Regions from separate parts of the Rhodococcus sp. FG69 genome, predicted to be linked through region 2. Evidence: predicted binding sites of a transcription regulator. Region 2 holds the regulator's gene; each other region holds the start of a gene.
What was found. Region 2 encodes HspR, which represses chaperone genes until heat shock. Its sites were predicted from a motif close to ANNTGAGTNNNNNNNACTCANNT; they were not measured.
Positions count from the first base shown of each region.

Region 1: lon (endopeptidase La) is a predicted target of HspR. The motif match lies at 5,242-5,264, and genes of this name have one in related genera.
Region 3: clpB (ATP-dependent chaperone ClpB) is a predicted target of HspR. The motif match lies at 8,074-8,096, and genes of this name have one in related genera.

Region 1 is NZ_JBMDIX010000001.1:260,181-270,748, forward strand. It holds gene ACODSO_RS01270 (helix-hairpin-helix domain-containing protein) at 1-84, shown strand, start outside; gene ACODSO_RS01275 (DUF222 domain-containing protein) at 340-2,283, opposite strand; gene ACODSO_RS01280 (alpha/beta fold hydrolase) at 2,408-2,890, opposite strand; gene ACODSO_RS01285 (hypothetical protein) at 2,874-3,032, shown strand; gene ACODSO_RS01290 (TDT family transporter) at 3,117-4,280, shown strand; gene ACODSO_RS01295 (putative protein N(5)-glutamine methyltransferase) at 4,397-5,170, shown strand; gene lon (endopeptidase La) at 5,281-7,617, shown strand; gene ACODSO_RS01305 (ABC transporter ATP-binding protein) at 7,652-9,514, shown strand; gene ACODSO_RS01310 (lipase family protein) at 9,522-10,568, opposite strand, start outside.
Region 2 is NZ_JBMDIX010000032.1:22,994-33,561, reverse strand. It holds gene ACODSO_RS21625 (acyl-CoA synthetase) at 1-1,522, opposite strand, end outside; gene ACODSO_RS21620 (crotonase/enoyl-CoA hydratase family protein) at 1,603-2,418, shown strand; gene ACODSO_RS21615 (FAD-binding oxidoreductase) at 2,429-3,175, opposite strand; gene ACODSO_RS21610 (globin domain-containing protein) at 3,239-4,399, opposite strand; gene ACODSO_RS21605 (nitric oxide synthase oxygenase) at 4,727-5,866, shown strand; gene ACODSO_RS21600 (heat shock protein transcriptional repressor HspR) at 6,085-6,486, opposite strand; gene dnaJ (molecular chaperone DnaJ) at 6,486-7,661, opposite strand; gene grpE (nucleotide exchange factor GrpE) at 7,693-8,340, opposite strand; gene dnaK (molecular chaperone DnaK) at 8,337-10,181, opposite strand; gene ACODSO_RS21580 (Pro-kumamolisin, activation domain family protein) at 10,421-10,568, opposite strand, start outside.
Region 3 is NZ_JBMDIX010000038.1:11,198-21,765, forward strand. It holds gene ACODSO_RS23625 (TIGR03619 family F420-dependent LLM class oxidoreductase) at 35-898, opposite strand; gene ACODSO_RS23630 (thiolase domain-containing protein) at 895-2,064, opposite strand; gene ACODSO_RS23635 (thiolase domain-containing protein) at 2,065-3,114, opposite strand; gene ACODSO_RS23640 (Zn-ribbon domain-containing OB-fold protein) at 3,126-4,097, opposite strand; gene ACODSO_RS23645 (LLM class F420-dependent oxidoreductase) at 4,165-5,190, shown strand; gene ACODSO_RS23650 (acyl-CoA synthetase) at 5,215-6,771, shown strand; gene ACODSO_RS23655 (globin domain-containing protein) at 6,790-7,953, opposite strand; gene clpB (ATP-dependent chaperone ClpB) at 8,153-10,568, shown strand, end outside.

The DNA of each region.
Region 1 (10,568 bases), on a different contig from region 2:
GCGTCACTGCACGGTGTCGGACCCAAAGCACTGCGCGTCGTCAAAGCTGCATTGGAAGAGCAAGGCCTTGCCCTGACTGACTGACTGACTGGCTGGACTGTGGCTGACTTGAGTCAGAACGGCGGTGGTCGGTGCTTTTCGCGTTCGGTGACGATGGTGCGGTGTTCGATGAACTTGGCGCGGAGGTAGGTGGCGTCGGCGCGGGCTTGTGGGTCGGTGAGCCGTGCGATGTCACCGAGGCTCGGTGCTCCGCCATCGGTGCGGATGTTGAGTAGGTTGCTCCAGTTGTTGTCTTGATCGCTGATGTGCGTTTCCCACCACGTCGGTTCGTAGAGTTCTTCAGATGGCTCGGCGGACGGCGATGTCGCGGTCTCCGGGGTGAGGGTGTCGTCGGGTTGCTCTTCGTAGCCGGTGCTTGCGTCCGCTCCGCCCGCGGGGTTGGATACCGGGTTCGGGTACGGCGGTGTGGGTCGCCGGAATCGTGTTCGGTGCACGAAATCGTCGGGCACGGTGACTGTTCCGTATGACGGTGGGGTGATGCGGTGAGTTCCGGCGCCGGAGCGCCAATAGATGCCGTTGCCGTCGAGTTTCGCGCACGCCCATAGCAGTAGCGTTTTCGCATGGTGGTGATAGGGGCACAGTGGGTGCAGGTTCGCCAGGATGGTCCACCCCCCGGCCGATGGGTCGTGGTGGTCGAACGGGACGATGTGGTCTTTTGTCGCAGCGAGCAGCGGGCACACTGCAGCCCGGGAAGGTGCACGTCGAGTGCGTTGCCCGCACCAACGCCACGAGTGTTGCTGTGGGGCGGTAAGTCAATGCGCCGGGCGGTGGGCTGTTGAGACCTCCGTGTCCGTCCGGGTGTATTCCCTCGGTCAGTGTCGGGTCGGTTGCGGCAGCGGCGAGGAAATCTGCGATCGCTGCCGAGAGTGCCACTTCCTGCCCGAGTGGTGCGGACGATCTCGGTGTATCGGGGCGTGCGGATCGTCGCGCAGTCGGTGGAAGTGGTGCCGGTGGGCGGCTGCGTCCGCGCGCGATCAGCCTCTTCGCGCGGGGGTTGGTGCCGGCGCGGTCCGCTTTGGGCCTACCTCGACGCGGTACACCGCAGCCGTCCGATGCATGGCTGTCCGGTTTGCCTGCGTCACTGTCTGGTTCGTCACGGTCCGGGCCTGTTGCCGTATCGGCATCCGCTGTGCCCTCGGAACCTGCTGTGCTCTGGTTGTTTTCGTCGCTGTCCGAATCCGAGCAATCCGAGGTATCAGCTGTGTCGGTATCGGGTTTCTCGTCGTGGTCTTCTTTCTGGTAGGCCTGCGCTGCGTCCCACATGTCCGACAGAAGAGCCCGCCAGCGCGCATCGGTGGCGAGGAGACGTACCAGTTCGGGGTCCAGGACGGTGCCATCGGCGAGGGTAGCCGGGTTCTCGTTCAGCCCCAACAGCGTGTCGAGGTCGATGTGAATGTTGATCAGCGGTGCGCGGCGCGGGGCGACGAACTGCGCCGCTGTGGCCACCGGGCAGAACTCGGTCCCGCACTGGCACACCAACGATTCTTCGCGATGACACAACGCGAGCAGGGCATATCCGCGCAGTTGCTTCTTCGTCCGGGGATCGTTCGAGCAGACCGTCCCGGCGAGTTCGTCGAGAATCGCATCGCACTCGGCACCTTCGAGCATCGTCATCTTCGACACCAGCGTCGCGATCCCGTCGTTGCCTCGGCGTATATCTGCGCAGCGTTCCTCGGACACCGCCCTGTTCTGCGCCGCCGCAGATTCCTCCGGGTCATGGCTGATCCACAGTCGCCAGATGTTCTCCCTGATCGCTCTGGCGTTGCACCGCAACGCTGCCGCGAGGACATCGGCTTCGAGCGCAGACACTGTGCAGTCGCTGGCACGAACCAACGTCAACGCGATGGTGCGCACCCGTGAATAGTCGAGATCACCGGCAGTGAACGCCGCATCGACGGCGGGCAGTCGCCACGCCAACTGGTTGGCTACCGTGATCATCTCTCGCGTCACCGTCCGTGACAACGACAACGCCACGGCAGCGTCACATTCGATGCTGTGTTGTGCCCGGCCGACATTGGGTTCCATATCCCCGTGATCGGCCCCGAGTAGGTGCACATCCATCTCGGCAGCCAACCGGATCTCCGAGAGCTCGTGCACCTCGTGGACCACCACCGACGCGGCACGATTTTCCGCCCGGCGTGCAGCAGCTAGACGCGTCACCGACTCCGATGCAGCCTTGTCTGCATCGGATCGAATACGAGAAGAGCCCCCCGGCTGTGTCATAGCTCGACTGTAATCGAACTGATGTTCGAATACAACTCCAAATTGACTGTGCGGAAAGGGATTTCCGCTTGAATGAGAAACTACCTACGGTCCTGCTCACCCACATGGCTCGAGTCCTACGTGGTCACCCAGTCCCGGACTGCGGCGGCGAATTCCTCAGGCGCGTCGGACTCCACATAGGTGCGAGCGCCCGCCGGTAGTGGGTCATCTCGGCTTCGGTCGGCCTTCGTCGTCGATGGCCCGTAGGAATGAAAGCGTTGACGAGGAGGTTGAATCGCCTGCCCAAGAGGCAAATCGGGAGCCCGCCGATAATCCGCGAGAACGCCTCGAAGTGGAGAATCCCGTTGACCGGCCACGCCCATGTATTGACGAGTATCAGCCGATCGACGACGCCAGGACGTCTCTGCGCGGCGGCCATGCCGATCGGACCGCCCCAATCCTGCCCGACCAGGATGACCTCTTCGAGGCCGAGTGCGTCGAGGAACCCGGTGACCACGTCTGCGTGCTCCTCGGGCAGGTAGCGGTATCCGGGCCCCGGCGTGGACAGTCCGAAGCCCGGGTAGTCGATTGCGACACAACGGAAGTCGTCGGTGAGTGCGCTGATCACGTCCGATGCCACCCTCCGGTCAGACCCCGCGTACGTCCTCGGCCTCGCCGCCGGGGCTCTTACGTTGACCGATGCGCGTGCCCTCGGCGTGATCGAGATCGACGGCGACGAGTCGGTCGTCCGCACTGTCTTCGCGGCTTGACCAGACCATCACAAATCTCGCTTGTGGCCACACAAGAACGAACCATCTACCGCCCGAGGCCGTCGGGGACGATCGTTCAACTCCATGGTCCAGACACTGCACGCATCCAGGCAGCCGCGTTCGTCCATGCCGGGAACGGGCACGCGCGGGCCTCGGCTACTGTTCCGCAATTTCGATCGCCCCGGCCAAGTGTTCGAACACATCACCCCCAACTGGTTCGCGTCGGTGATGGGAACCGGCATCGTTGCTACCGCCGGAGCGACGCTGCCTGTGCACTTGCCTGGTCTTCATGCGTTCGCGACGGTGGTGTGGGTGATCGCGTCCACCGCGCTCGTCGCGCTGTCGGTCGCATTTCTCGTGCACTGGTTTCGTCACCGCCGGAATGCGTGCGCTGCCCTCCACGACGCGGTGATGGTGCAGTTCTACGGCGCCCCGCCGATGGCCTTGCTGACGGTCGGCGCAGGCACGATGCTGTTGGGTAAAGATCTGATCGGCACCGGAGCAGCGACAACTGTCTTCGCCGTCCTGTGGTCGGCCGGCACCGTCCTGGGGCTGATCACCAGTGTGGCGGTTCCGTACTCGATGATCACCAGGCCAGCGGACGGGCAGACGAGACCGCTTCCTGCCTGGCTGATGCCCGTCGTACCGCCTATGGTCTCCGCATCGACCGGTGCATTGTTGCTCCCGCACATCGCCGAGGGGCAGTGGCGCCTGACGATGCTCGGAGCCTGCTACGCGATGTTCGGCCTGTCTCTGCTCATCGGCATCATGACCATGACACTGATATACGGACAGCTCCTCGGCGGCGGCGCCCCGCCGGTTCAGGCGGCCCCGACGGTCTGGATCACGCTCGGTCTCATCGGCCAGTCCATCACTGCCGCAAACCTGCTCGGCACCGACGCGGCCCTGGTCTTCGTCGGCCCTGACAACGCAGTCGCCACCGGGCTCGAGGTCTTCGGCATCGTCTACGGGTTCATCATGGGCGGATTGGGCTTCCTGATGTTCTGCCTCGCGCTGGCGCTGACCGTGCATTCCGCCCGACGAGGGTTGTCCTTCTCGTTGACGTGGTGGTCGTTCACCTTCCCGGTCGGTACCTGCGTCACCGGTGCGACGGCGTTGGCGGCGGCCACTGGATCCACGGCGTTGGTCGGACTCGCCGCGCTGCTCTATGTACTCCTTCTCGCGGCCTGGGTGACGGTGGCGACCCGCACGGCGCACGGGTCGCTACGCGGCGAACTACTGGGTTAGAGTGCATTCGACCGAACCGAAGAGGAGGTGCTACCCGTGGACCGTTGTTCAAGTTGGGCGCTCCTTTTCCTTCCGGCCCGGTAGGAGAGCGCCCCAGGCGCTCGAAAGGCTGCTCGATGCCTCATCCTCGTTTTCTCCCGGCCGTCACTCGCACTCTTCGATCGGCAGGGTGCGTCTTCGCCGAATCAGAAGCCGAGCTACTCGTCGACACGTTTGTCGGTGACGAGCTCGAACACGCAGTTGCACAACGTATCCTCGGTACTCCGCTGGAGCACATTCTCGGCTGGGCCGAATTCTGCGGTCTACGAATCGTCGTCGAACCTGGAGTGTTCGTGCCGCGGAGACGAACCGAACTCCTCGTACGACTGGCTGCGACGTCGACGCCGCACACCGTCGTCGATATCTGTTGTGGTTCAGGGGCAGTCGGCGCTGCTCTCGCGCATGTGCTCGACGGCCTCGAGCTGCATGCTTCTGACATCGACACTGCGGCGGTGCGGTGTGCCCGCCGCAATGTCGAGCCTGTGGGAGGGCACGTGTACGCGGGAGATCTGTATGCGTCTCTCCCGGAGGAACTCCGAGGCCGCGTCGACGTGATCGCCGCAAACGCCCCCTATGTGCCCACCGACGCCATCGGCTCGATGCCGCCCGAAGCGCGGGACCACGAGCCGAGGGTTGCACTCGACGGTGGCGTCGACGGACTCGATGTGCAGCGCAGAGTCGCCTCCGATGCCACCCGGTGGCTGGCCCCGAACGGACGACTCCTCATCGAGACCAGCGTCCGGCAGGCCGAGCGCACCGCGCAGATCGTCGTCGCAGCAGGCTTCGACGCCGACATCGTGCACGACGACGAGCTCGACGGCACGGTAGTCATCGGGAGAGCGTGTCGCTGAGCCTCCTGCAACGGTGTAATTCTGCTGACGGAGAACACGGCCACCTCGGGGAACACCGCTGACGGCAAACAAGTTGAGTCGTCATAGCTCAACTTCATGGAGGTGTCGTCATGTCCGAACCAATCCGTCTACCCGTCCTGTTTCTGACCGACCCCGTCGTACTTCCCGGCATGGTCGTGCCGGTACAGCTGGACGAAGCTGCCCGCGCCGCCATCGATGCCGCCGGAATTTCCGCCGACTCACCGTCGGGCGGAGGCAAGTTGCTCGTCGCGCCGCGTCTCGACGATCGTTATGCCTCCTACGGTGTCATCGCGTCCGTCGTCCAGATGGGTCGTCTCGCGACGGGTGAACCGGCCGCCGTCATCAAGGCCGAACAACGGGCCCACATAGGCCACGGGGTCAGCGGGCCCGGTGCCGCACTGTGGGTCGAAGCCGACATCGTGACCGAATCGGAGACCGACGCTCGGACCACCGACCTCGCCCGCGACTACAAGCAGCTCGTCGTCGCCATGCTCCAGCGGCGCGACGCCTGGCAGGTCATCGACTCGGTCAACAAACTCGTCGAGCCCGGCGCAATCGCTGACACGGCCGGCTATGCCTCGTACCTCACGGACGTGCAGAAGCGCGAATTGCTCGAGACGCCCGAGGTCGGTGAGCGTTTGACGATGTTGATCGACTGGACCAAGTCGCACCTCGCCGAGGTGGAGGTGAACGACAAGATCTCCAGCGATGTTCGTGACGGTATGGAGAAGACGCAGAAGGAGTTCTTGCTCAGGCAGCAACTCGCGGCGATCCGGAAGGAACTCGGCGAGGACGAACCCGACGGTGCGGACGACTACCGTGGTCGCGTCGAGGCAGCAGACCTGCCGGAAAAGGTGCGGGAGGCCGCGATGCGCGAGGTCGGCAAGCTCGAACGCTCCAGCGATCAGAGCCCGGAATCCGGTTACATCCGAACGTGGTTGGACACCGTGCTCGATCTCCCATGGAACGAGGCCACCACCGACGAGACCGACATCGTCGCCGCCCGGGCAATTCTCGACGCCGATCATCATGGTCTCGACGACGTGAAAGACCGCATCGTCGAATTCCTCGCGGTGCGTGCACGACGCGCGGAGCGTGGTCTCGAACTCGTCGGCGGTCGAGGGTCGGGCGCCGTCATGGTTCTGGCCGGTCCGCCCGGTGTCGGCAAGACCTCGCTCGGTGAATCGGTCGCGCGAGCATTGGGCCGCAAGTTCGTTCGCGTCGCGCTCGGCGGTGTCCGTGACGAGGCGGAGATTCGTGGACACCGTCGCACCTACGTCGGAGCGTTGCCGGGGCGTATCGTTCGCGCGATCGGAGAGGCGGGATCGATGAACCCCGTCGTGCTCCTCGACGAGATCGACAAGGTCGGGTCCGACTACCGAGGCGATCCGAGTGCTGCTCTGCTCGAAGTCCTCGATCCTGCACAGAATCACACGTTCCGTGATCACTACCTGGACCTGGATCTCGATCTGTCCGATGTGGTGTTCCTGGCGACGGCCAACGTGATCGAACAGATCCCGCCCGCGCTGTTGGACCGCATGGAACTCGTGACCATCGACGGATACACCGAGGACGACAAGGTCGTCATCGCACGGAATTACCTGCTGCCGCGTCAGTTGAACAGGGCTGCAGTGAATTCCGACGAGGTCGATGTCACGGACGGCGCCCTCCGCAAGATTGCGGCCGACTACACACGCGAGCCAGGTGTGCGGCAGTTCGAACGTCTTCTTGCCAAGGCACTGCGCAAGGCGGCAACGAAGCTTGCGACGGAATCCGGCCCGCTGCATGTCGACGAAGCCGGCCTCGTCGACTATCTGGGACGGCCGCGGTTCACGCCGGACGTTCACGAACGTACGGAAGTGCCAGGTGTGGCAACAGGTCTCGCCGTAACCGGACTCGGTGGTGACGTCCTGTTCATCGAGGCCGCATCCACCGAAGGCAAGCCGGAGTTGGTGCTCACCGGGCAGCTCGGCGACGTCATGAAGGAGTCGGCGCAGATCGCGCTGTCCTACGTTCGTTCGCACGCAGCGAATTTCGGCATCGACCCAGCCGCGCTGGAGCGCAGCATTCACGTTCACGTTCCTGCTGGTGCTGTGCCCAAGGACGGGCCGTCGGCAGGCGTCACGATGGTGACCGCTCTCGTGTCGATGGCGACCGGACGCCCGGTCCGCTCCGATGTCGGGATGACGGGTGAGGTGACGTTGAACGGTCGGGTGCTACCGATCGGGGGCGTCAAGCAGAAACTGCTCGCGGCGCAGCGTGCTGGATTGACGACCGTGTTCATTCCGGCCCGGAACGAAACCGATCTCGACGACGTGCCGGCCGAGGTGCTGAGTGCTCTCGACGTGCGCCCGATGACGGACGTCGCGGACATTCTTGCCCTCGCTCTGGAAGAGCCGGCCGATCTTCTGGAGAAGGTCTCTTGACCTCGAGTTGCGTCGAGGTTCTAGCGTTGTCGACATGAGCATGGAAGTCACTGCCCGGAACCAGTTGTATCGGACGATGAACGCGTCCACGCAACAGACGCAGTTTTCGGCTGTCACAGCACGTCGGATACTGCGTTTCGCTCGCCCACACCGCGACAAGCTCGTCGGATTCATGATTCTCAGCGTCGTGCTTGCGGTGTTGGCGGTGGCGACGCCGGTGTTGGCGGGCCGTGTCGTCAATGCGATCGTCGACGGCGATTCGTTCGACGTCGTGCTGCGGCTGTCGCTGCTGATCGCGTTGATCGCCGTCGTCGACGCCGGGTTCGGGCTCCTGAACCGGTGGTTGTCTTCGAATATCGGTGAAGCGCTGATTCTCGACCTCCGGACTGCGGTATTCGATCATGTGCAGCGAATGCCCATCGCGTTCTTCACGAGAACTCGAACTGGGGCGCTCGTGAGCCGCCTGAACAACGACGTCATAGGTGCGCAGCGCGCGTTCAGTGACACCCTGTCCGGCGTCGTCAGCAATTTCGTGACGCTGATTCTGACGTTGATCGTCATGATCGGAATATCCTGGCAGATCACCCTTCTGGCGCTGATCATCCTGCCGGTCTTCGTGATTCCGGCGAGGCGGATGGGCAGACGGCTCGCGCGTCTTCAACGCGAAGCAGCAGAACATAATTCGGCAATGAGCACCCAGATGACGGAACGGTTCTCGGCTCCGGGAGCAACGCTCGTCAAATTGTTCGGGCAACCGGAAGTCGAGTCCGAGGAATTCGCGGTCAGGGCTTCTCGCGTGCGCGATATCGGGGTGCGAAGCGCAATGGTGCAGACCGTGTTCGTGACGGCTTTGACGCTCGTGTCGGCGCTGGCACTCGCCGTTGTCTACGGCCTCGGAGGGTTCTATGCATTGCGTGGGCAGCTCGATCCGGGGTCCGTTGTGGCGCTGTCGCTTCTGCTGACCAGGCTCTATTCTCCGCTGACGGCGCTTGCGAGTGCGCGTGTCGAAGTGATGAGTGCGCTCGTCAGCTTCGAGCGAGTATTCGAGGTGCTCGATCTTGTACCGCTCATCGAGGACAAGCCCGACGCTGTCGAGGTACCGGACGGACCGGCATCTGTCGAACTCCGCGATGTGCGCTTCGCATATCCGTCGGCGGACAAGGTCTCGCTCGCGTCGTTGGAGGAGGTCGCGTTGCTCGATTCGCGCGGCGGTGACGAAGTTCTGCACGGAGTGTCCTTCGTTGCAGAACCCGGCCAGATGGTTGCGCTCGTCGGGACCTCGGGCGCGGGCAAGTCGACGATTGCGCAGCTGATAGCCCGCCTGTACGACGTCGACAGCGGATCGGTCCGTCTGGGCGGTACCGATGTGCGAGATCTCACCGCGAGTTCGATTCGCAGCACCGTGGGGATGGTGACGCAGGACGGTCATCTCTTCCACGACTCGATTCGCTCCAACATCGTCCTGCCGCGACCGGAAGCGACCGACGCCGAAGTGTGGGACGCGTTGCGCCGAGCGCGGTTGGAGGAGCTGGTGAAGTCATTGCCCGACGGGCTGGCCACCGTCGTCGGAGAGCGCGGCTACCGACTGTCCGGCGGCGAGAGGCAACGTCTGACGATCGCCAGACTGCTCATCTCGCGGCCTCGTGTCGTCATTCTCGACGAGGCAACCGCGTCGTTGGATTCGACGTCGGAAGCTGCGGTGCAAGCGGCCCTCGGTGAGGCTCTCGCCGGCAAGACCTCGGTGGTCATCGCCCACCGTTTGTCGACCATCAGAGCGGCCGACGTCATCCTCGTCGTCGAGGGAGGCACGATCGTCGAGCGCGGGACACACGACGAACTCCTCGCAGCGGGTGGCCGCTACGAGGAGCTTCATCGAACTCAGTTCGCCGCTGTGTGAATCTGCGTCAGCAGTTGCTCGGCGCGGGCACACCCTTGAATCGGGCGTCGATCCATTCCAGGGCCTGAGGTAGGCCGAGTACTGCCGCGGTGAGGTGATCGTTGCTCGGTACCAATACCTGTGTGACCGCAACTCCCGCCGCGCAGTACCGGCCGATGGTGTTGGTGATCGACGAGACGGGGATGAGCACATCCGTCGGGCTGTGCCACTCGAAGAACGGGGCCTTCGGAACACCGGGGTACAGCTCGACGCTGTTCTCGTTGACCGCTGCGACCATCTCCGGACTTTCCATGAGGTTCAGCGAGCCGGCCACCATCATCGCGCTCTTGCCGGCACCGACCGCAAGGATGTCGTTGGTGCAGGCGTTCTGCAGCTGCGCTGCCATCTGCTGGCCGAGTGGGTTGAGCTGCTGGCTGATCGGAATCCTCGTCGGGTACTCACGCTCGAGTCCCAGGGCAGCGGCGAACGCAAGACCGAACGCCGGGTGCGGGCTGAAGCCGAGATCGCGGGCCATGCGCTCGAGGTTCATCGGTGCACCGCCCGCCGCGCTACCCACGATGTTCAGTTCGGGGGCGTACTCGTTCTGCAGCGCTGCGGCCCATGCCGTCGCCATGCCACCGCCGGAATAGCCGGCCAATGCCACCGGACTCTGTTGAACCTGAAGTGGGTCGAAACGTTGGGTCGCGCGAATGCTGTCGAGGACGATCTGTCCGCCCAACTTCGCGGCACCGTATGCACTGTTGGGGCCGAGATGATCGGCGATCACGACCGTCCACCCACGCTGCAGCGCCCCGTTGAGAGCGGGCGCCTCGCGGATCACCACATTCGGATCCTGCGTCCACAGAGCCTGCGACGGTGCACACTCGAGGCCGAGTGCATTGATGATGTGCTGGTACGACAGCACTGGCCCGTTCGGGGCCTTGTTCTTGGGGGCGATCACCGTGTTGATCGCCGCGATGGGTTCGCCGGCGGAGTTGGTCGAGCGGAACCGGAGCTGCCAGACATCGACGTCGACGAATCCCGCAGGAGGGGGCATCGGACGGCTCGAGATGAT
Region 2 (10,568 bases):
CGTCGACGAACCACACCGCGCGCGGGACCTTGTAGCCCGCAATCTCTTTACGAGCACACGCATCCAGTTCCGCGAGCGAAGGGCGAGTGGAGCTTCGCGGCTGAACCACCGCGGCAACCTTGTGCCCGAGGCGCTCGTCGGGAACACCGACGACGATTGCGTCGAACACCTCGGGGTGCGATTTGAGCGCACCCTCGACCTCTTCGGGGAACACCTTCTCGCCACCGGTATTGATCGAGACGGACCCGCGCCCGAGCATCGTCACGGTGCCGTCCTCCTCGACCTGCGCATAGTCGCCGGGAATCGAGTACCGGACTCCGTGGATCTCCTTGAACGTCGCCGCGCTCTTGACCTCGTCCTTGTAGTATCCGATCGGAATATGACCATGACGAGCGAGCAAACCTGTTCTGCCGGAACCTGGTTCGACGGGATGCCCGTCGGCGCCGAGAACCGCGGTCGAGGCGTCGATCTTCACTCGCGGTCCGCCGGTGTGCTCGGTTCCCTTCACGACGATGCTGAGTCCGCCGAATCCGGTCTCCGACGAACCGATCGAATCGGTCAGCATGCGGTTGGGCAGAAGTTCGAGGAACTTCTCCTTGATACTCGGCGAGAACAACGCCGCACTGCTCGCCATCAGGTAGAGCGTCGAGAGATCGTAGGGCGTCCCGTCGGGCTTGCCCTCGATCAACGCGTCGAGCATCGGTCTGGCCATGGCGTCGCCGGTGATGAAGATGAGATTGACACCGTGACGATCGACAAGCTGCCAGATGGCGTGACCGTCGAAATCCGGATGCAGCACTGTCCGTCCACCGCCGAACAGGCTTTGGAAGGTTGCCCATTGCGCACCGCCGTGGATCATCGGCGGGATCGGCATCCGAGTCATGACGGGGTTCTCGGCACCCATCTTCGCCAGATCCCATTCGTCCTCGACGTACTCGCCCGTCATGAAGTTGATGCCGCCACCGAGTACCCGCCAGACGTCCTCGTGACGCCACATCACGCCCTTGGGGCTGCCCGTGGTGCCGCCGGTGTAGAGCATGTAGATGTCGTCTGGGCTACGTTCGCCGAAGTCGCGCTCCGGGGAGGACTCGGCAAGAGCGTCTTCGTAGGAGACTTGGCCGTCCACCCCGTCGATCACCACCGTCGTCTTCAGAAGCGGGCACGACGGAAGGACAGCGGCGACTTTGTCGGAGTAGCGCGCCTCGTGAATCAGGGCAACCATGTCCGAATTCTGGAAGATGTACTGCAACTCGTTCTCGATGTAGCGGTAGTTGACGTTCACGACGACACCGCGGATCTTGAACACCGCGATCATCGACTCGATCGTCTCGATGCCGTTCCGGCTGTACACACCCACCTTGTCGCCTGGCTTCACCCCCTGTTTCTGCAGGTAGTGCGCCAGTCTGTTGGTTCGATCTTCCATCTGCGCGTAGGTGATCTCGCGATCACCACACACCAGTGCGACCCGGTCGGGTACCAGGTCTATTGCATGTTCCACGAGGTCTGCGATGTTGAGGGCCACGTGTCAAAAATAGAACGTGTTATCGTTTCTGGCAATAGCCAGTTGGAGACGCAGGTCACATAGAGTGGGAGTACCGAACAGTGTCCTCGATCGCACCCGAAACATCTGCGAAATCAGCACACGCGCTCGTCGAGAAGCGTGGCCACGTTCTCATCGTGACGATGAATCGTCCCGAGGCCCGCAACGCGCTCTCCGGCGAAATGATGGCGATCATGCGCGACGCCTGGGACCAGGTCGATGCCGATCCCGACATCAGAGTCGCGATCCTCACCGGCGCCGGCGGAGCATTCTGTGCGGGTGCGGACCTGAAAGCGATGACGTCCACGCACCCGGGTGACAGTTTCTCCTCGGGTGGATGGGACATGTCCAAGATCGAGGCCCTACTGAAGGGCCGCAGGCTCACCAAGCCACTGATCGCGGCAGTGGAAGGACCCGCGATCGCGGGCGGTACCGAGATCCTTCAGGGCACCGACATCCGCGTCGCCGGAGAGAGTGCAAAGTTCGGAGTGTCCGAGGCCAAGTGGGGACTCTTCCCACTGGGTGGATCAGCCGTGCGGCTCGTCCGGCAGATTCCGTACACCATCGCAGCCGATATCCTGCTGACGGGCAGGCACATTCGAGCCGCCGAGGCTTTGCGCATCGGATTGATCGGACACGTTGTGCCCGACGGACAAGCGCTCGAGAAGGCACTGGAACTGGCCGAGCAGATTGCCGCGAACGGTCCACTCGCAGTGCAGGCGATCCTGAAGACCATCCGCGACACCGAGGGCATGCACGAGGAGGCAGCTTTCCAGATCGACGCCGAACTCGGCGTCGCGGTCTTCAAGAGCAACGACGCGAAAGAGGGACCGCGCGCGTTCGCAGAGAAGAGAAAGCCGACGTTCGAAGGGCGGTAGTCCTCGAACGTCAGCGCACGATCGCCTCGATCGGGGTCCCGTTGCCGACGAGGGCGGCAACCGTCGCAGCCTCCATCCCAGGCGAGCCGCACACCAGAACCTGGTGATCGGTGAACGGTTCCTGCACGCTCATGACGTCGGCCAAGCTCCCTTCCCAGCAGTGCTCGGGCCCGAAAACTGCTGAGGCACCTTCGATCTCACTGCGAATGGTGTCGTGCCAACGATCCGGTGCCCACGGATCGGAAAGCTGATCGACCACGGGGATCACCGTCAACCACGGCAACTCGGAGGCCAAGATCCACAGCAGATCGGCGGCATAGAGGTCACGTGGTGATCTGCCACCGACGAACAACGTGACCGACGGCGGTGACTGGCGTCGGGTCAGATCCAGGATGAGCGACCGCATCGGCGCCAGCCCAGTTCCACCTGCAACCATGATGACGTCACGTCCCGAGTCGTCGATCCGAAGTGCACCGGCGGGGTTGCTCAGCTGCCAGATATCTCCCGGCCGGGTCTCGTTGACGATCGATCCGCTCACCCAACCGGCAGGCACCGCTCTGACGTGAAACTCGAGCTTGCCGTCGAGAGATGGTGGCAGCGCAGGCGAGTACCGACGGCGCAGGCGTGCGTTCTGCGGAACGGTGACCTCGAGCGACTGGCCGGCCGAGAACGGGATCGCATCTCCGACGAGTCGAATCACGGCCAGGTCGTTGCGAAGTCGGTGGTATTGCACCACCTCGGCGTTCCACGTCTGCATGGACTCCAGGATATGTGGCGCCGGTGGCTACACCGACCATGCGGCAAGGTCAGGGACCCGTGATCACCAGGGGTCGTGACGGACCGTCGAGAGATCGACACCTGCCCCTTGCAGCCGAAACTTGGTGGTGTTGATCATCGACGGCGAGCCCACGATCTGGATGTCGCGGTCGGTCCACCGGCCGAACTCGGCGACGACCTTGCCGATCTGTCCGACGATCGGCGACGAGCCACCCGGATTGGTCGGATACTGCGGACCGTCGTACCACCAGGGGTCGGCTTCCTCTTCGACGATTCCGACGACCGACAACCACGGATTGGTCGAGGCGATCTGCTGAAGGACCGGCAGGTCGTACAGGTCACACGGGTAGCGGCCACCGTAGAACACATGCACACGGGGGTTGTCGGTTCGGCTCGCCATCTCCATCAGCTGGGCCCGCAGCGGTGCAATGCCGGTGCCCGACGCGATCAGCAACCGGTCCCGTCCACCTGCAGTGTGCCGTGTCATGGTGCCCAACGGGGATCCGACAGTCCACCGATCACCCACCGCAGTGCTCGCGACCAGTGCCGGGCTGACCCAGCCGCCGGATACTCGTCGAACGTGGAACTCGATCTCGCCTGCCTCGTTCGCCGGAATCGCGGGCGACAGATATCTCCACATGCGAGGTCTGCTCGGAATGGACACGCTCACATACTGACCTGCGCTGTAGTCCAACGGTTGGTCGAGCTTCAACCTGATGACCGAGACGTCGTCGAGCATTCGAATGTGATCGACGACAGTCCCATGCCAGACCGGAGGCCCATCGTCGGCCTCGGCGGCTTCGATCATCGTTCCGGCCATGACCGAGATGACGTCGCGCCAGGCCGCGTCGACCTCCTCGGTCCAGATTTCGTTGCCTGCGAACTGCTCGAGAGCAGTGATGAGAGCGTCTCCGACCGCTGAATAGTGAGCGTCGACGACGCCGTACTTTCGATGGTCCCGCCCCAATTGCGCGAGAAAAGGAAGCAGCCGATCGAGATCTTCCAGCTGATCGATCGCATACGCGATGGCGGTCACGAGCTTGTCGCGCTGCGTTTCCATCGAGGCTGGAAAGAAGTCGCGGACAGCGGGATTTCGGGCGAAGAGAATTGCGTAGAAAGACCGCGTCAGCTTCTCCGGTCCACCCTCCACCGCCGCGACGGCTTTGAACGTCGTTCGCACAAGCGAAATTGCTCGAGCATCCATCTCTCGAAACCCCTATCCACCTTCAGGCCAAGCAGCCTTCAGCTCGCGTACGTGTGACGGAAGGTGTTCGACAGCTACACGCGGGCACCGTCCACGGCAGTCGCTGTAATTGCCAGGGAGTCTAGCCCAGTCGCCGCGCATTGACGCATCGACGAATTCCATCGTCGGATTCACCTGCTGTAACCGTCGAACTGCCCGAAATGGACGGCATAACCAACCACCCGATCGAAACCGATTGGCCCGCATCCACATTCAGGCCTTTCCACCGGTTGTCCGAGGCCCTAGGATTCGCAGCGTCGATCGAATCGAAACGGGGTAAGGCGAATCGTGACTCTCACTGTCGGGGTGGGCTTGGACGAACCAGAAATCGACGACTCCCTCCTCGCCCGGAGACTCGCCGAATGCCGCGAATTCTTCGACCTACCGGAGCTGCGCCACCTCCCCGTCGAGCGCGCGACGCAGGCATTGGCCGAACTCCGAGCCACCGGAACCTACGTCCAGTCGGCCGAGGAAATTCTGATCGGCGCAAAGATCGCCTGGCGAAACCACGCACGATGCGTCGGACGCAAACACTGGCGCACACTCAAGCTGCTCGATGCGCGTCACGCCACCACCGCCGAGGAGATCGCCGAAGCCTGCTTCGAACACTTACGCGTCGCGACCAACGGTGGCGCACTGCAGTCCATCGTCACCGTGGGCCCGACGCCGTTGCCCGACGGGCGCGAGTATCGAATCATCAGTCCGCAGCTGATCCGGTACGCCGGGTATCGGGGCTCGGACGGCACTGTCGTCGGCGATCCAGCGCACATCGAGCTCACCGAGCTCGCCTCGCGACTGGGGTGGCGCGGCGAGGGCACCCCCTTCGACGTCCTGCCGTTGTTGATCTCGACGCCCGACGAGCCGATCCAGTGGTTCGAGGTACCGCGTGACCTGGTGATGGAGGTTGCACTGGAGCATCCGAACTACCGGTGGTTCGCAGGCCTCGGGCTCAAGTGGCACGCGGTCCCCGCAGTCTCCAACATGGACCTGGAGATCGGCGGCGTTCGGTACCCGTGCGCGCCGTTCAACGGGTGGTACGTCAACACCGAAGTCGGCGCACGAAACTTCAGTGACACCGACCGGTACGACATGCTGCCGACCATCGCGAAGAAGCTCCGGCTCGACATGAGCTCCGACCGCACACTCTGGAAAGACCGTGCGCTCGTCGAGCTCAACCGCGCGGTCATCCACAGCTTCCGTGAGGCGGGGGCATACATGGTGGACCACCACACCGTCGCAAAACAGTTCGTCGACCATGTCGATCGCGAGGCACAGGCCGGACGAATATGCCCGACGGATTGGTCGTGGGTGAATCCGCCGATGTCGTCGGGAATAACTCCGACGTTCCACAGGCTCTACGATCCGCCGGACATGGATATCAGGCCGAACTTCGTCGCCAGGAGTTCGGCGGGCTGCCCGTTCTCGTGAGGTTCGGGGTGCTGTGTCGTCCGCGCCCCCTCGAGTGACCGAATGTCTGATTCGGTCACTTCCGGGACCGAGCGCGCACCTTCCAGCCCACGCGCACGTTGCAATCTGTGCGCTCGCTGGAACCTGCGCGGACCGACACCCAAGGTGAGCGAACGGCTCATTCGGTCACTTCCGGGGCCGAGCGCGCACCTTCCAGCAGCCGAAACTCCGACCGCAGATCAGCGCTGGTTTCGCGGCTTCCAGACGACCAGGGCGTTGCGCTGAACCGGCACGAGATCGCGGCGATAGCTCGCGTGCACGTTCGCCAGCTCCTGCGCGAGCTCACCCACTCGGGCTTGCAGTGCCTCGACCTGGTTGGACAGTTCGATGATGCGCTTGATGCCCGCGAGGTTGACGCCCTCGTCCTGCGACAAACGCTGAACCTCGCGGAGCAGGGCGACGTCTCGCGGCGAGTACCGACGTCCACCACCGGTGGTGCGGTGCGGCGTCACCAATCCGAGTCGGTCGTAGGTTCGCAAGGTCTGAGCGTGCATCCCCGCCAGCTGGGCTGCGACGGAGATGACGAAAACCTGTGCGTCGGGATCACCCTGCGGAGGAGGGGGTCCAGGCGGCACCGTCATCATGCACCTGCCCATCCCGCCCGCGGATCGAATCCGCTGGCCTTCTCCGCTGCCAGATAGGTCTTCAGTGCTTCGGTTGCGGGATCGTCGAGCTTCTGAGGGACCGCGACCTTGACAGTGACCATCAGGTCACCGGGGTTGCCGGTCTTCTTCGGCACGCCACGACCGCGGACTCGTAGGACTCGTCCGTCCACCGTGCCGGGCGGAACCTTGACGCCGACTCGTCCGTCGAGCGTCGGAACCGACAGAGTCGTTCCGAGTACCAGCTCGCCGTAGCTGACCGGGACGGTGACCGTGAGGTCGTCTCCGGTGCGGCCGAACACTTTGTCGGGTCGAACCCGAACGGTGACGTAGAGGTCACCCGACGGGGCGCCGCGCAGTCCGGCTTCGCCTTGACCTGCAAGCCGGATCTTCTGGCCGTCGGACACACCTGGTGGCACTCGAACGGTGATGGTGCGGGTGCGGTTCTGGACGCCGGTGCCACGGCAATCCGCGCACGGGTCGTCGATGATGGATCCGGTTCCGCGGCAGTCGTCGCACGGCTCACTGAAGCCGAACGCACCCTGGTTGCGGTTGACGACGCCGGCGCCGTTGCACCTAGGGCACACACGGGGGCTGGTTCCCGGCTTCGCTCCGCTGCCGTGGCACGTCGTGCACGACGACGGGCTGGTGAGCCTGAGCGGAACCGTCACACCTTGCGTGGCTTCGCGGAAGCCGAGTGTTGTCTCGGTTTCGACGTCGCTGCCACGTCGCGGCCTGGTGCCCGCGGGGCGCTGCTGCGTTCCGCCGCGATTGAACAGGCCACCGAACAGGTCTCCGATGCCGCCGTCGCCGCCGCCCTGACCGAAGATATCGCCGACGTCGAACGTTTGACCGCCGCCACCGAATCCGCCTGCGTTGGGATTGAATCCACCGCCCTGGCGACCGAAGCCGCCGGACGCGAAGAGCCGTCTCGCCTCGTCGTATTCCGCGCGCTTGGCGGGGTCGGCGAGGACCGCGTGGGCCTCGCTGACGGCTTTGAACTTCTCTTCGGCGGAAGCATTGCCGGGGTTGGCGTCAGGATGGTTGTCCCTCGCCAACTTTCGGTAGGCCTTCTTGATCTCGTCTGCAGTTGCGCTGGAGGAAACGCCCAGCTCCTTGTAGAAGTCCTTCTCGATCCACTCCCGCTGGCTCACCGGGCGTTTCCTCCTCTCGCGCTATTTCTGTTTACTTCTCGTCGGGTGCATCGGCACCCGACTCTTGTCCAGCATCATCTACGACGCCGACCATCGCGGTCCGCAGAACACGCTCACCGAGCTTGTAGCCCGGACGCATCAGCGTTCCGACGACGGGGCTGCTGCCGTCACCCTCGTGGGAGACGGCCTCGTGGATGGCGGGGTCGAAGGCGTCACCCTCGGCTCCGAACGTGCTCAGACCGATGTTCGAGAACACCCCTGCCAACTTGTCTGCCACAGCCTTGAGTGGACCGGTTTCGAGATCGCCGTGCTGGCGGGCCCGCTCCAGGTCGTCGAGCACAGGAAGCAGCTGAGAGATGACGGACGCTTTCGCGTTCTCGGCACCGGACTGCTTCTCGCGATCGGTGCGACGCCGGTAGTTGGCGTACTCGGCCGATACTCGCTGCAGATCAGCGGTGAGCTCGAGGACCTGCGTGTCACGCGGATCTTCCTCGACTTCACCTTCGACTGGCACTACATCGAATCCCTCTTCGTGCACCGAGCCGGGCTGGGGCGCAGCCCCGGTGCCCGCAAGGGGCTCCGGAACTGCGTCACCTTCCCGTGCTGCACCGGTCTCGGGATCGATCTTTCGCTTGTCCACGAAAGTGACCGGTTCTTGCTCGGTATTGTCCGAGGTCACTTCTTGTCCGTGTCGTCGGCGGGCTCGTCGACAACTTCTGCGTCGACCACCCCGTCGTCAGCTGACTGAGCGCCACCTTCTGCGCCGCCCTGCTCCTTGGCCTGAGCCTCGTAGATGGCGGTGCCGAGTGCCTGCGACTCGGTCGAGAGCTTCTCGACGGCGGTCTTCACTGCCGAGATGTCGCTGCCCGCGAGAGCCGACTTGGCCTCTTCGATTGCCGACTCGACGCGTCCCTTGAGCTCTGCGTCGACCTTGTCCTCGTTGTCCTTGACGAACTTCTCCGTCTGGTGGACGAGGGATTCCGCCTGGTTGCGGACCTCGGCCTCTTCGCGACGAGCCTTGTCCTCGTCTGCGTGAGCTTCCGCGTCGGCGACCATGCGATCGATCTCTTCCTTGGACAAGCCGGAGCCGTCCTGGATCTTGATCGTGTTTTCCTTGCCGGTGCCCTTGTCCTTGGCCGTGACGTGCACGATGCCGTTGGCGTCGATGTCGAAGGTGACCTCGATCTGCGGGACGCCGCGAGGAGCAGGCGGCAGCTCGGTCAGCTCGAAGGAGCCGAGGAGCTTGTTGTGCGAGGCGATCTCGCGCTCGCCCTGGAAGACCTGGATCTGCACCGAAGGCTGATTGTCGTCAGCGGTGGTGAAGGTCTCGGAACGCTTGGTCGGGATGGTGGTGTTGCGCTCGATGAGCTTGGTCATCACGCCACCCTTGGTCTCGATGCCGAGGGACAGCGGTGTGACGTCGAGGAGCAGAACGTCCTTGACCTCACCCTTGAGCACGCCGGCCTGCAGTGCAGCACCGACGGCCACGACCTCGTCCGGATTGACGCCCTTGTTGGGCTCGCGTCCGCCGGAGAGTTCCTTGACCAGTTCGGAGACAGCAGGCATACGCGTCGAACCGCCGACGAGCACGACGTGGTCGATGTCCTTGACGGCGATGCCGGAGTCCTTGACCACTGCCTGGAACGGCGCGCGGGTGCGGTCGAGCAGGTCGGAGGTGATCTTCTGGAACTCGGAGCGGGAAAGCTGCTCGTCGAGGAACAACGGGTTCTTGTCGCCGTCGACCGTGATGTACGGAAGGTTGATCGAGGTGCTCTGCCCGGAGGACAGTTCGATCTTCGCCTTCTCGGCAGCCTCACGAAGACGCTGCAGGGCCATCTTGTCCTTGGTCAGATCGATGCCGTTCTGAGCCTTGAACTTGTCGACGAGCCAGGTCACGATGCGCTCGTCCCAGTCGTCGCCGCCCAGGTGGTTGTCACCCGACGTCGCACGGACCTCGACGACACCGTCGCCGATTTCCAGAAGCGACACGTCGAACGTGCCGCCACCGAGGTCGAAGACCAAGATTGTCTGCTCGCTGTCGCCCTTGTCCAGGCCGTATGCGAGAGCAGCCGCGGTGGGCTCGTTGACGATGCGCAGGACGTTGAGGCCGGCGATCTGGCCGGCTTCCTTGGTGGCCTGACGCTGTGCGTCCTCGAAGTAGGCAGGCACGGTGATGACCGCGTCGGTGATTTCCTCGCCCAGGTACGCCTCGGCGTCGCGCTTCAGCTTCTGCAGCGTGCGCGCGCTGATCTCCTGTGGCGTGTACTTCTTACCGTCGATCTCCACGTTCCAGTCCGTGCCGATGTGGCGCTTCACGGATCGGATGGTGCGGTCGACGTTGGTAACCGCCTGGTTCTTCGCGGGCTGGCCGACCAGTACTTCGCCGTTCTTGGCGAAAGCGACGATCGACGGGGTGGTGCGTGATCCCTCGGAGTTGGCGACCACAACCGGCTCGCCGCCCTCGAGGACGGACACGACCGAGTTGGTGGTCCCGAGGTCGATACCGACCGCACGAGCCATAGTGTTTCCTCCTGTTTGTTGCTTGGTAAGTCCCTAGCTGAGCGAACTGCACTCAAGTCTGCAAGACATTTCGAACTTCTGTCAACTCGGACTTGAGCCTCATCCACTCAAGGCTGTCGAACTCCTCAACGGAGGGTTTCGCAGATTTGTTCCCGGGAGGTCGGCTCCGCCCCCAACGGCAGCACTGCGCCGCGACGGCAGATGCTCGTCGCGGCGCAGTTGGTGGGACCGACCTGGGGCTACTCGCCCTCGGGCACGTCCTCCGGCTCGCAATTGACGCTCAGGAGGCCGAACGCGACGTTGTCGGGGTAGTTGGCATCGAGCTGCGGCGAGAACACGGCTGCTCCACTCGGACGCGACTGCCATACCTCGTCTGCGCTGGGGATC
Region 3 (10,568 bases), on a different contig from region 2:
AGTGCACTCAATCGCGCCACTGGGGCCGGAGGGCCTAGCGAATATACGTATCGGCGAACTTTCGCATCGAGTCCTTCTTGGCTTCCAGCGGACCGTCGAAGCCGATGCCGTCGAAGATCCAGGGCACGGTGATGATGTCGGTGACACCTGCCTCCTCCAGTTCGGCGTACCCGTCCTTGCCGAATCGGTCGATGCACACCGTCTGAATCTCGTAGGGTTCGTCGGCCTTCCCGTACTCGGTGCGTAGCTCTTTCAGCCGGGCGATGACGGACACCAGATCGTCGAACTTGATCATCGCCGACGTCCAACCGTCTCCGACGCGCGCCGCTCGCCGCAACGCGACGTCGGTGTGGCCGCCCACGTAGAACGGAACCGGTTTCGTCGGTGCAGGACTCATCTGCAGCTTGTCGAAGTCGTAGAAATCACCGTGATGCTCGACCATCCCGCCGCCGAGGATCAACTTGATGACCTCGATCATCTCGTCGACGCGCTTCCCACGTTTGGCATAGGGCACTCCGCACCACTCGAATTCCTCGGGCGCCCAACCGATACCGACGCCGAATCCGAACCTGTTGCCCGTCATCGCGGCAACCGATCCGACCTGACGTGCCAGGAGAACTGGATTGCGCGAACCCAGCTTGAGTACCTGGGTGTAGAACTCGATTCTCGTCGTGACCGCGCCCATCGCAGCGGCCGCGATCAGCGGGTCGACCCAGGGAGTCTCCTCGTTCCACATCCGCGAACCGTCGGGCGTGTACGGGTAGTCCGCAGACTGAGTTTGCATGTAGAACAACGAATCCGGAAGAGCAATCGACGTGAAGCCGCACTCCTCCGCGGTCTGTGCCAGTGCCGTCAGCTCATGCAACGGTGTCATCGCGATTCCGACGGTGTACTTCATGGCTGCTCGCTCCCTACTACCCACATCGAAAAGTACTGGGACCCTCCGCCGTACGCGTGGCCGAGGGCCTTCTTGGCGTTTTCGACCTGGTGATCGCCGGCTCGATGCATCACCTGCATCGCAGCTTCGGCGAACCGAATCATCCCCGACGCGCCGATCGGATTGGACGACAGCACGCCGCCCGAGCAATTGACCGGCAATTGTCCGCCGATGGCGGTGTCTCCGGCTTCGGTGAGCTTCCACCCTTCACCTTCGGCCATGAACCCGAGGTTCTCGAGCCACATCGGCTCGAACCATGAGAACGGAACGTAGATCTCCGCGACGTCGATCTCCGACAGCGGGTCGATGATACCGGCCGCCTTCCACAGCGCGGCCGCGGCGTCGCGTCCGGCCTGGGGGTTCACCTGATCTCGCCCGGCGAACGTCGTAGGCTCGGTCCGCATCGCCGTCGCATGGATCCAGGCGACCTTCTTCCCATCGGCCTCGCGTGCGCGCGCAGTCTCCTCGTCGCCGATGACGATTGCACAGGCGCCATCCGAGGACGGGCAGGTCTCGTCGTATCGAATCGGGTCCCACAGCATCTGCGACGCCTGCACCGATTCCAGGGTGATGTTCGGCTGCTTGAGGTGCGCGTAAGGATTGATGCTGCCGTTCAACCGATCCTTGACGGCGACCATGGCGCCGATGTGCTCAGGTGCATGGGACCTACGGATGTACGAGCGCACATGGGGCGCGAAGTAGCCACCCGCGCCTGCACCGACCGGCATGTTGAACGGAACCGGAATCGACAACGCCCACATGGCATTACTCTCGGACTGCTTCTCCCATGCCACCGCGAGTACGCGTCGATGCACGCCCGACTGCACGAGTGACGACGCCACCACCGCAGTCGATCCACCCACGGACCCGGCGGTATGGACGCGAAGGAGCGGTTTGCCGGTAGCGCCGATGGCGTCGGCCATGAACAACTCCGGCATCATGACGCCTTCGAACAGGTCAGGTGCCTTTCCGACGACGACGGCGTCGATGTCGTCCCAGGTCACCTCGGCGTCCTGCATGGCACGATCGATGGCCTCACGGAGGAGCCCGGACATCGAGACGTCGTGACGCTTGGCGACGTAGTGTGTCTGGCCGGTGCCGAGGACGGCGGCGGGGTGCTTACTCACTTACTTTCCCTCCATGACAGCGACCAGATTCTGTTGCAGCAGAGGCCCGCTCGTCGCGTGTGCGAGAACTCTGCTGTCCTTGCCGTCGAATATCCGGGTTGCGGCGTGGCCGATGCGCTCGAGTCCTGCAGAGAACATGGCATTCCCGACGAGGGTGCCCCCGGATGGGTTCAACGTCGTTCCACCTGGCAGCCACTCCGACAGAATCAATTCCTGATGGGTGAACGGTGCGTGCAATTCCGCTGCCGAGATGCTCGACAGATCTCCACCGGACGCCTTCAGTGCTGCGTTGTACGCAGACGGTGCGGTCGTGAGATCGCGAGCTCCGAAATTGGGGGAGTCGACGAGATGCTCGATCCCGGTGATCCATGCCGGGTTCTCCCGCAGCGAGCGCGCCCGGTCACCGGCTGCGAGGACGATCGCCGACGCCCCGTCGGTCACGGGTGCGCAGTCGTGCGCACGAAGTGGGTCCGCGATGTACTCGGTGGCGAGCAACTCGTCGACATCGAGGACGCCGGTGAGTTGTGCGAGGGGGTGCGCATTCGCCCGATTGCGTACGGCGACCTCTGCCATCGCGCGCTCGTCCCACTTACCGGCATCGATCCCGGCACGTGCTTGAATCCCGGCCAGCGACAGCGAGTCCGGCCACAACGGTGCGACGAGATACGGATCGAGTTGCAACGCGAGAACCTTCGCGAGTGTGCCGGCGGAGGACTTGCCGAACCCGTAGACGAGGGCCGTCTCGACTTCTCCCGTCATCAACTTGATCCACGCTTCGTAGAACGCCCACGCCGCGTCCATCTCGACGTGTGACTCGTTGATCGGCGGTACGGCACCGATCGCATCTATGGCGGAGATGAACGAGAACGCTCGACCTGCCAAGTAGTCCGAGGATCCGGAACACCAAAAGCCTATGTCGGACTTGCTGATTCCAAGTTCGGCGTACAGCTGCTGAAAGCACGGAACCAGCATTTCGACGCCATTGGTGGTGCCTGCGGTGTGCGCGACGTTGGGTGCCTGTGCGAAGCCCACCACTGCGATATCGGTCATTGCTCGCCTCTCTACAGGTGGTGCTTGTAGGTGTCGTAGTCCGCGTCGGGCTCACCCGTCGGGCGGAAGTACTCGATGTTTTCGAGGGTGTAACCCCACTCCTCACGCGGCTTCCACTTCGCTGCCACACGCATGCCCATCCGCACTTCCGAGGGCTCGCACTCCAGAATCAGATGCAGAAACGCGATGTCGGCACCGTCGAGCAGCACGTAGGCGGCGATGTAGGGCGGCTTGATGCGTTGGCCGAGGAACGGGACGTTGACGATGCAGTACGTCGTGACGACGCCTGTATCAGGAAGTTCGACCTGCTCTGCCGTCGGCCGCCCGTCGGTGGGGCTGGCGCCGCGAGGGGGGACGTAGACCTTGCCCTCGGAGTCGGTTCGGCCACCGAGGATGCGGCCCTCGGCGAGTCCGCGCAGGTAGTAGCTCTCTTCGGCCGACGCGGAATGCATGTACTGCAGCCGGACCGGGGTGGTGATCATGGTGACGGCCTCGGCGCCGGGATCAGGCCCGGGATCAGAACCGGAATCAGGCTGGTCGCCGCCCTCTCCGGGTTCGAAGAACGCTATGTCATGGATATCGCCGACTCGATCCTCCGCCCATCGGGCATGGACGCGCATACCCGTCGACATGTTCGCCGACGAACCGGCGTCGACGGCATGCAGCAGCGCGGTGTCGGCTCCGTCGAGTTGGATCAGGGCGAAGGCGAAGGGATGTTCGAGCGGCTGCCCGTCGTACGGCACAGGTACCCACGACCACGACACGACGGTGCCGGAAGATCCGACGTCGATGAATTCCGTGATCGGTTCCATTGTGGCGGAATCGAATTCGGGAGGTGGTACGTAGACCCTCCCGTCGCTTCCGCGTCCGCCGATGATCTGTTTGCGGCGCAAGCCCGTCAAGAACTCTCCGATTGTCGGCCCGACCGAGCGGGTGTAATCGAAGGCGTTGTTCAGAGGTGCGCTGAGTGGTGTGTTCACCATAGTCACATTTTTAGTAGAACAGGTTCTTATTATGGTGGCAAGACCGGTCGGATGGAAGGCGTGCGAAATGAAGCTCGGATTGCAACTCGGATACTGGGGCGCGCAGCCACCGTCGGGAGTGGGGGAGCTCGTCGACGCGGCCGAGGCGGCGGGATTCGACGCCATCTTCGCCGCCGAATCGTGGGGATCCGATGCATTCGGCCCGCTTGCGTGGTGGGGGTCGCGGACGACGACTGTGCGGCTGGGGACCTCGGTGGCGCAGCTGTCGGCCCGGACGCCGACGAGCTGTGCAATGCACGCGCTCACGCTCGACCACCTGAGCGGCGGCCGCGCGATCCTCGGCCTCGGTGTGTCCGGGCCGCAGGTCGTCGAGGGGTGGTACGGGCAGCCGTTCGCAAAGCCGTTGGCGCGCACCCGCGAATACGTCGACATCGTGCGTCAGGTTCTCGCGCGTGAAGGTCCGGTGACCAGTGATGGCCCGCACTATCGGCTTCCCGTCGGCGGGACTGGTCTGGGTAAAGCACTCAAGCCGATCACCCACCCGCTTCGGGCGGACCTGCCGATCTGGCTGGGTGCCGAGGGGCCCAAGAACGTCGCACTGACAGCGGAGATCGCCGACGGGTGGCTCGCGATCTACTACTCCCCACGGCTCGCGCCGATGTACGACAAGTGGCTCGACGAGGGGTTCGCGCGTCCCGGCGCTCGGCGAACTCGGCAGGATTTCGAGATCGCCGCAACGTGTCAGGTGGTGCTCACCGACGATCGGGTCGCGGCAATCGCCGAGCTCAAGCCCACCATTGCGTTGTACGTCGGTGGCATGGGTGCGCCCGAACTCAACTTCCATGCGCAGGTCTATCGCCGAATGGGGTACGAGCGCGAGGTCGACGAGATCGGAAGACTGTTCATGTCCGGCCGCAAAGCGGAGGCCGCGGCCGTCGTGCCCGACGAGATGGTGGCCGAGACGATGATCATCGGTGACGCCGATCATGCCCGTCGCGAAGTGAAGCGCTGGGAGGATGCGGGGGTGACGATGTTGTTGGTGACTGCGCGCACTGCGTCGGAAGTGACTGACATCGGGGCCTTGCTCAACTAGTAGAACACGTTCTAGATTGGGGGCATGACGACTGCGACGCGAACGGGTGGACTCTGGAATATCGCCGCCGAGGAACCGGACCGGATCGCCTTGGTCGACGCCGGCCAACCGGGTGGCGTGAGCTACACCTACGGCGAGTTGGTCTCCGACGCCAATAGATACGGACGGGGTCTGCAGGACATGGGGCTGCGACCCGGTGACAGTGTGGTGATGATGCTCCACAACAGCGCCGATCTCGTAGCGTTCTATTTCGCTGCGTTCCAGACCGGCCTCTACATCGTCGCGGTCAACTGGCATCTCACCGGACCCGAGGTCGCGTACATCTTGAAGGACAGTGAGGCGAAAGCCTTTGTCGCATCGGAGCGTTTCGCCGACGCCGCTCGCCAGGCCGCCGACGAGGCAGGCACCCCGGGTAGGTTCTCGGTCGGATCGATAGACGGGTTCACGCCGCTGCGCGATCTCGGTGGTTCCGACGAGCGACCCGATATTCGTACCGCCGGTGGGCCGATGCTGTACACGTCGGGCACGACCGGAAAGCCGAAAGGCGTCAGGCGCCCGCTCACCGGTGCAGATCCGGATCAGGTGCCTCTGGCGTCGAGCGGATTCTTCGGGATATTCGGAATCGAACCGTTCGACGATCACGTCCATATCTGCGGTTCTCCGCTCTATCACACGGCAGTGTTGAACTTCGTTGCGATCTCGATTCAGTTGGGACACAAAGTAGTTCTGATGGATCGGTGGGATCCGGAAGAGATGCTCGCGCTGATCGAGCGGCATCGCGTCACGCACAGCCACATGGTCCCGACACAATTCCATCGGCTGCTTGCGTTGCCGGACGAAGTCCGTGCGAAGTACGACGTGTCCTCGCTGCGGGTGATGATTCACGGAGCTGCGCCGTGTCCGCAGGAGGTGAAACGACGGATGCTCGACTGGTGGGGGCCGGTCGTCACCGAGTACTACGCCGCGACCGAGGGCGGGGGCACGGTCATCTCAGGTGAGGAGTGGCTGCGCAAACCAGGTTCCGTCGGCACTGCCTGGCCGAATTCGGTGGTCAAGGTGCTCGGCGACGACGGCAGTGAGCTTCCCGTCGGTACACCCGGTCAGGTGTACATGCGGATGGGCGGGTCCAGCTTCGAATACCACCACGACAAGAAGAAGACCGAGGAGTCACGCGTCGGGGATCTGTTCACGCTCGGCGATATCGGCTACCTCGACGAGGACGGCTATCTGTTTCTCTGTGATCGCAAGTCCGACATGATCATCTCGGGTGGTGTGAACATCTATCCCGCCGAGATTGAAGGCGAGTTGATCACACACCCGAAGGTGGCCGACGTCGCGGTCTTCGGTGTGCCACATGTCGATTGGGGTGAGGAGATCAAAGCCGTCGTGCAGCCGGAGGTGGGCGTCGAGCCGAACGAAGAGCTGACCGAGGAAATCATGGCCTTCGCGCGGGAGCGGCTGGCCAAATTCAAGCTCCCTAAATCCGTCGACTACACCGACGAGCTACCGCGCGATCCGAACGGAAAGCTGTACAAGCGCAAGCTTCGTGATCCGTACTGGCAGGGACGCGCGAAAATCTAGGCCACTGGGCGGAGCCGCCTACAGCGGATCGTGCTGCACGTGCTCCATCGGAGTGCCGACTTTGCGAAGCGCATAGAGGGTCATTCGAACCATGGACGGCGAACCGCAGATCTGAATCTGCCGATCTGCCCACGATCCGAACTGAGTGACCACCTTGCCTATCGGTCCATGCAGCCGTTGGTGCATTCCCCATGGAAGTTCGAGCGTTCCCGTGGTGTGCCACCACGGGTCCTCGTCTTCCTCGGTGACCGGAACGACGGTGAGCCATGGATTGGACAGCGACAGTTGCCACAAGGTGTGCATGTCGTAGAGGTCCCGCGGATAGGTACCGCCCACGAAGAGATGGACTCGTGGATTGCGGCTGTACCGCGCCATCTCCATGATCTGTGCGCGCAGCGGCGCCAAGCCGGTCCCACCCGCGATCATCAAGACGTCGTCCTGGACGCTGCGATCGACCTGCAGCCCGCCGAACGGAGGGCTGATGGCCCAGCGATCGCCGACGACCGACTCGGTGACGATCGCCGGGCTGACCCAGCCACCGGACACGCGTCGGACGTGGAATTCGATCTCGCCCTGTGGGTTGCATGGGATCGCCGGGGAGAGATAGCGCCATAGCCTCGGACGCTGTGGAATCTGCACGCTGACGTACTGGCCGGGAAAGTAGTGAATGCCCTCGTCGACCTGAAGCCGAACGATCGCCAGGTCGTCCAGCACGCGTTGATGCTCGACGATGGTCGCGCCCCAGTAGGGCGGAAGTTCATCGGAGTCCGCTGCGACGGCCATGTTGTCGGTGACGAATGCAAGGGTCCTGTGCCATGCATCTTCTATCTCGTCCGTCCACACTTCGTTGCCGACGAAGTTGCGGAACGCTGCGATCAGCGCCGAGCCGCCTGCGCGGAAGTGTGATCCGTCGATCCCGTGCTTGCGGTGATCGCGTCCGAGCTGTCGAAGAAACGACTCGACACGGTCGTCCTTGTCCAAGTTGTCGAAGACGTACGCCAATGCTCGAACGAAGTGGTCGCGTTGCTCGTCCATCGATGCGGGAAAGTAGGACCGAAACTCAGGATGTTCGACGAACAATTGGGCGTAGAAAGACCGCGCGAGGTGCGCCGGACCGTCATCAGCCGCCAGAACGGACTTGAAACCGGCGCGAACCAGGGAAATAGTTCGCGCATCGAGCATCGATCAACCTCCGCCATTGCTAGACGGTTCCGAAGTAGACCGCCCGAGGGTATCGCGTTTGCGGTCACGTGGCCATGCTCGCTGCGAGTTGTCCGTTGAGCCTTCCTGCAAAATTCGCTAAGTTGAGCGGAACAGACTCAACCTTTGTAACGTTGTACCCATCGACATCAAGTTCTTCTCCGTTGAAAGAAGGTGACCGGTGGACAGTTTCACACCCACCACGAAGACACAGGCTGCTCTCAGCGCAGCTCTGCAGGCCGCATCCGCGGCCGGAAACCCGGATATCCGTCCGGCGCACTTATTGGTGGCGTTGCTCGATCAGACCGACGGCATCGCCTCTCCGTTGTTGAAGGCTGTCGGCGTCGATCCAGCTGCGGTGCGCGGTGAAGCACAGACACTGGTCGATCGCCTTCCCTCCGCCACAGGATCGACGACAACCCCGCAGCTCGGGCGCGAAGCGCTCGCCGCGATCACCACTGCTCAGAGCCTTGCGACCGAACTCGACGACGAGTTCGTCTCCACTGAGCACCTGATGGTCGGTCTTGCGACGGGCGACTCCGACGTCGCGAAGCTCCTCACCGGCCGCGGTGCAAGTGCCGGCGAATTGCGCGACGCCTTCCAGACGGTTCGCGGCAGCGCCCGCGTCACCAGTGCAGACCCCGAGAGCACCTACCAGGCGCTGGAAAAGTACAGCACCGATCTGACCGCTCAAGCGCGCGAAGGCAAGCTCGATCCGGTCATCGGCCGCGACACCGAGATTCGACGCGTCGTACAGGTTCTGTCTCGCCGTACCAAGAACAACCCTGTTCTCATCGGTGAACCCGGCGTCGGCAAGACCGCCATCGTCGAGGGTCTGGCCCAACGCATCATCGCCGGTGACGTGCCGGAGAGCCTGCGCGGCAAGACCGTCGTATCGCTCGATCTCGGTTCGATGGTCGCGGGAGCCAAGTACCGCGGCGAGTTCGAGGAACGGCTCAAAGCCGTGCTCGACGACATCAAGAACTCCGCGGGCCAGGTCATCACATTCATCGACGAGTTGCACACGATCGTCGGTGCTGGCGCGACCGGCGAGTCGGCGATGGACGCGGGCAACATGATCAAGCCGATGCTCGCCAGGGGCGAACTGCGGTTGGTCGGCGCGACGACCCTGGAGGAGTACCGCAAATACGTCGAGAAGGACGCCGCGCTCGAACGCCGATTCCAACAGGTGTACGTCGGTGAACCGTCTGTCGAGGACACTGTCGGCATTCTGCGTGGTCTCAAGGAGCGCTACGAGGTGCACCACGGTGTCCGCATCACGGACTCCGCCCTGGTGTCGGCCGCGACACTGTCCGATCGCTACATCACCTCGAGGTTCCTCCCGGACAAGGCAATCGACCTGGTCGACGAGGCTGCGTCGAGGCTGCGGATGGAGATCGACTCACGTCCCGTCGAGATCGACGAAGTCGAGCGGGCGGTCCGTCGTCTCGAAATCGAGGAGATGGCGCTCGAGAAGGAGACCGACGACGCGTCGAAAGCTCGGTTGGACAAGCTGCGAGCCGAGCTGGCCGACAGCCAGGAGAAGCTGAACCAGCTCAGTACTCGCTGGCAGAACGAAAAGAATGCCATCGACTCGGTGCGAGTTCTCAAGGAGGAGCTCGAAAACCTCCGCGGCGAGTCCGAGCGCGCCGAGCGAGACGGCGACCTGGGCAAAGCAGCAGAGCTGCGCTACGGGCGCATTCCGACGCTGGAGAAAGAACTCGCCCAGAAGACCGAAGCCTCGCCGAAGCAGGGCGACGTCATGCTCAAGGAAGAGGTCGGCCCGGACGACGTCGCCGATGTCGTCGCAGCATGGACGGGTATCCCCGCAGGTCGGATGCTGGAGGGCGAGACCGCCAAGCTCTTGCGCATGGAAGACGAGCTGGGTAAGCGCGTCGTCGGCCAGAAGGATGCCGTGCAAGCGGTGTCCGACGCCGTCAGGCGGTCTCGTGCAGGCGTCGCCGATCCGAACCGTCCGACGGGATCCTTCCTGTTCCTCGGTCCCACCGGCGTCGGCAAGACCGAACTCGCGAAGTCGCTTGCGGATTTCCTGTTCGACGACGAACGAGCGATGGTCCGGATCGACATGAGTGAGTACAGCGAAAAGCACGCTGTCGCACGGCTCGTCGGGGCCCCTCCGGGCTATGTCGGGTACGAGGCAGGCGGTCAGCTCACCGAAGCAGTGCGCAGGCGCCCGTACACCGTGGTGCTGTTCGACGAGGTCGAGAAGGCCCACCCGGATGTCTTCGACATCCTGCTGGCGGTGCTCGACGAAGGCAGGCTGACGGACGGCCAGGGCCGAACGGTCGACTTTCGAAATACGATCCTGATCCTCACCTCGAACCTCGGTGCGGGCGGATCGAAGGACGAGGTAATGGACGCTGTCCGGCGCGCGTTCAAACCTGAGTTCGTCAACCGACTCGACGACGTCGTGGTGTTCGACTCGCTATCGGAGGAACAGCTGGAATCGATCGTCGACATCCAACTCGGCTTGCTGGCGAAGCGGCTGGCGACGCGCAGGCTGACTCTCGACGTGACCTCGTCGGCGAAGTTGTGGCTCGCGGCCCGCGGGTACGACCCGCTCTACGGTGCTCGTC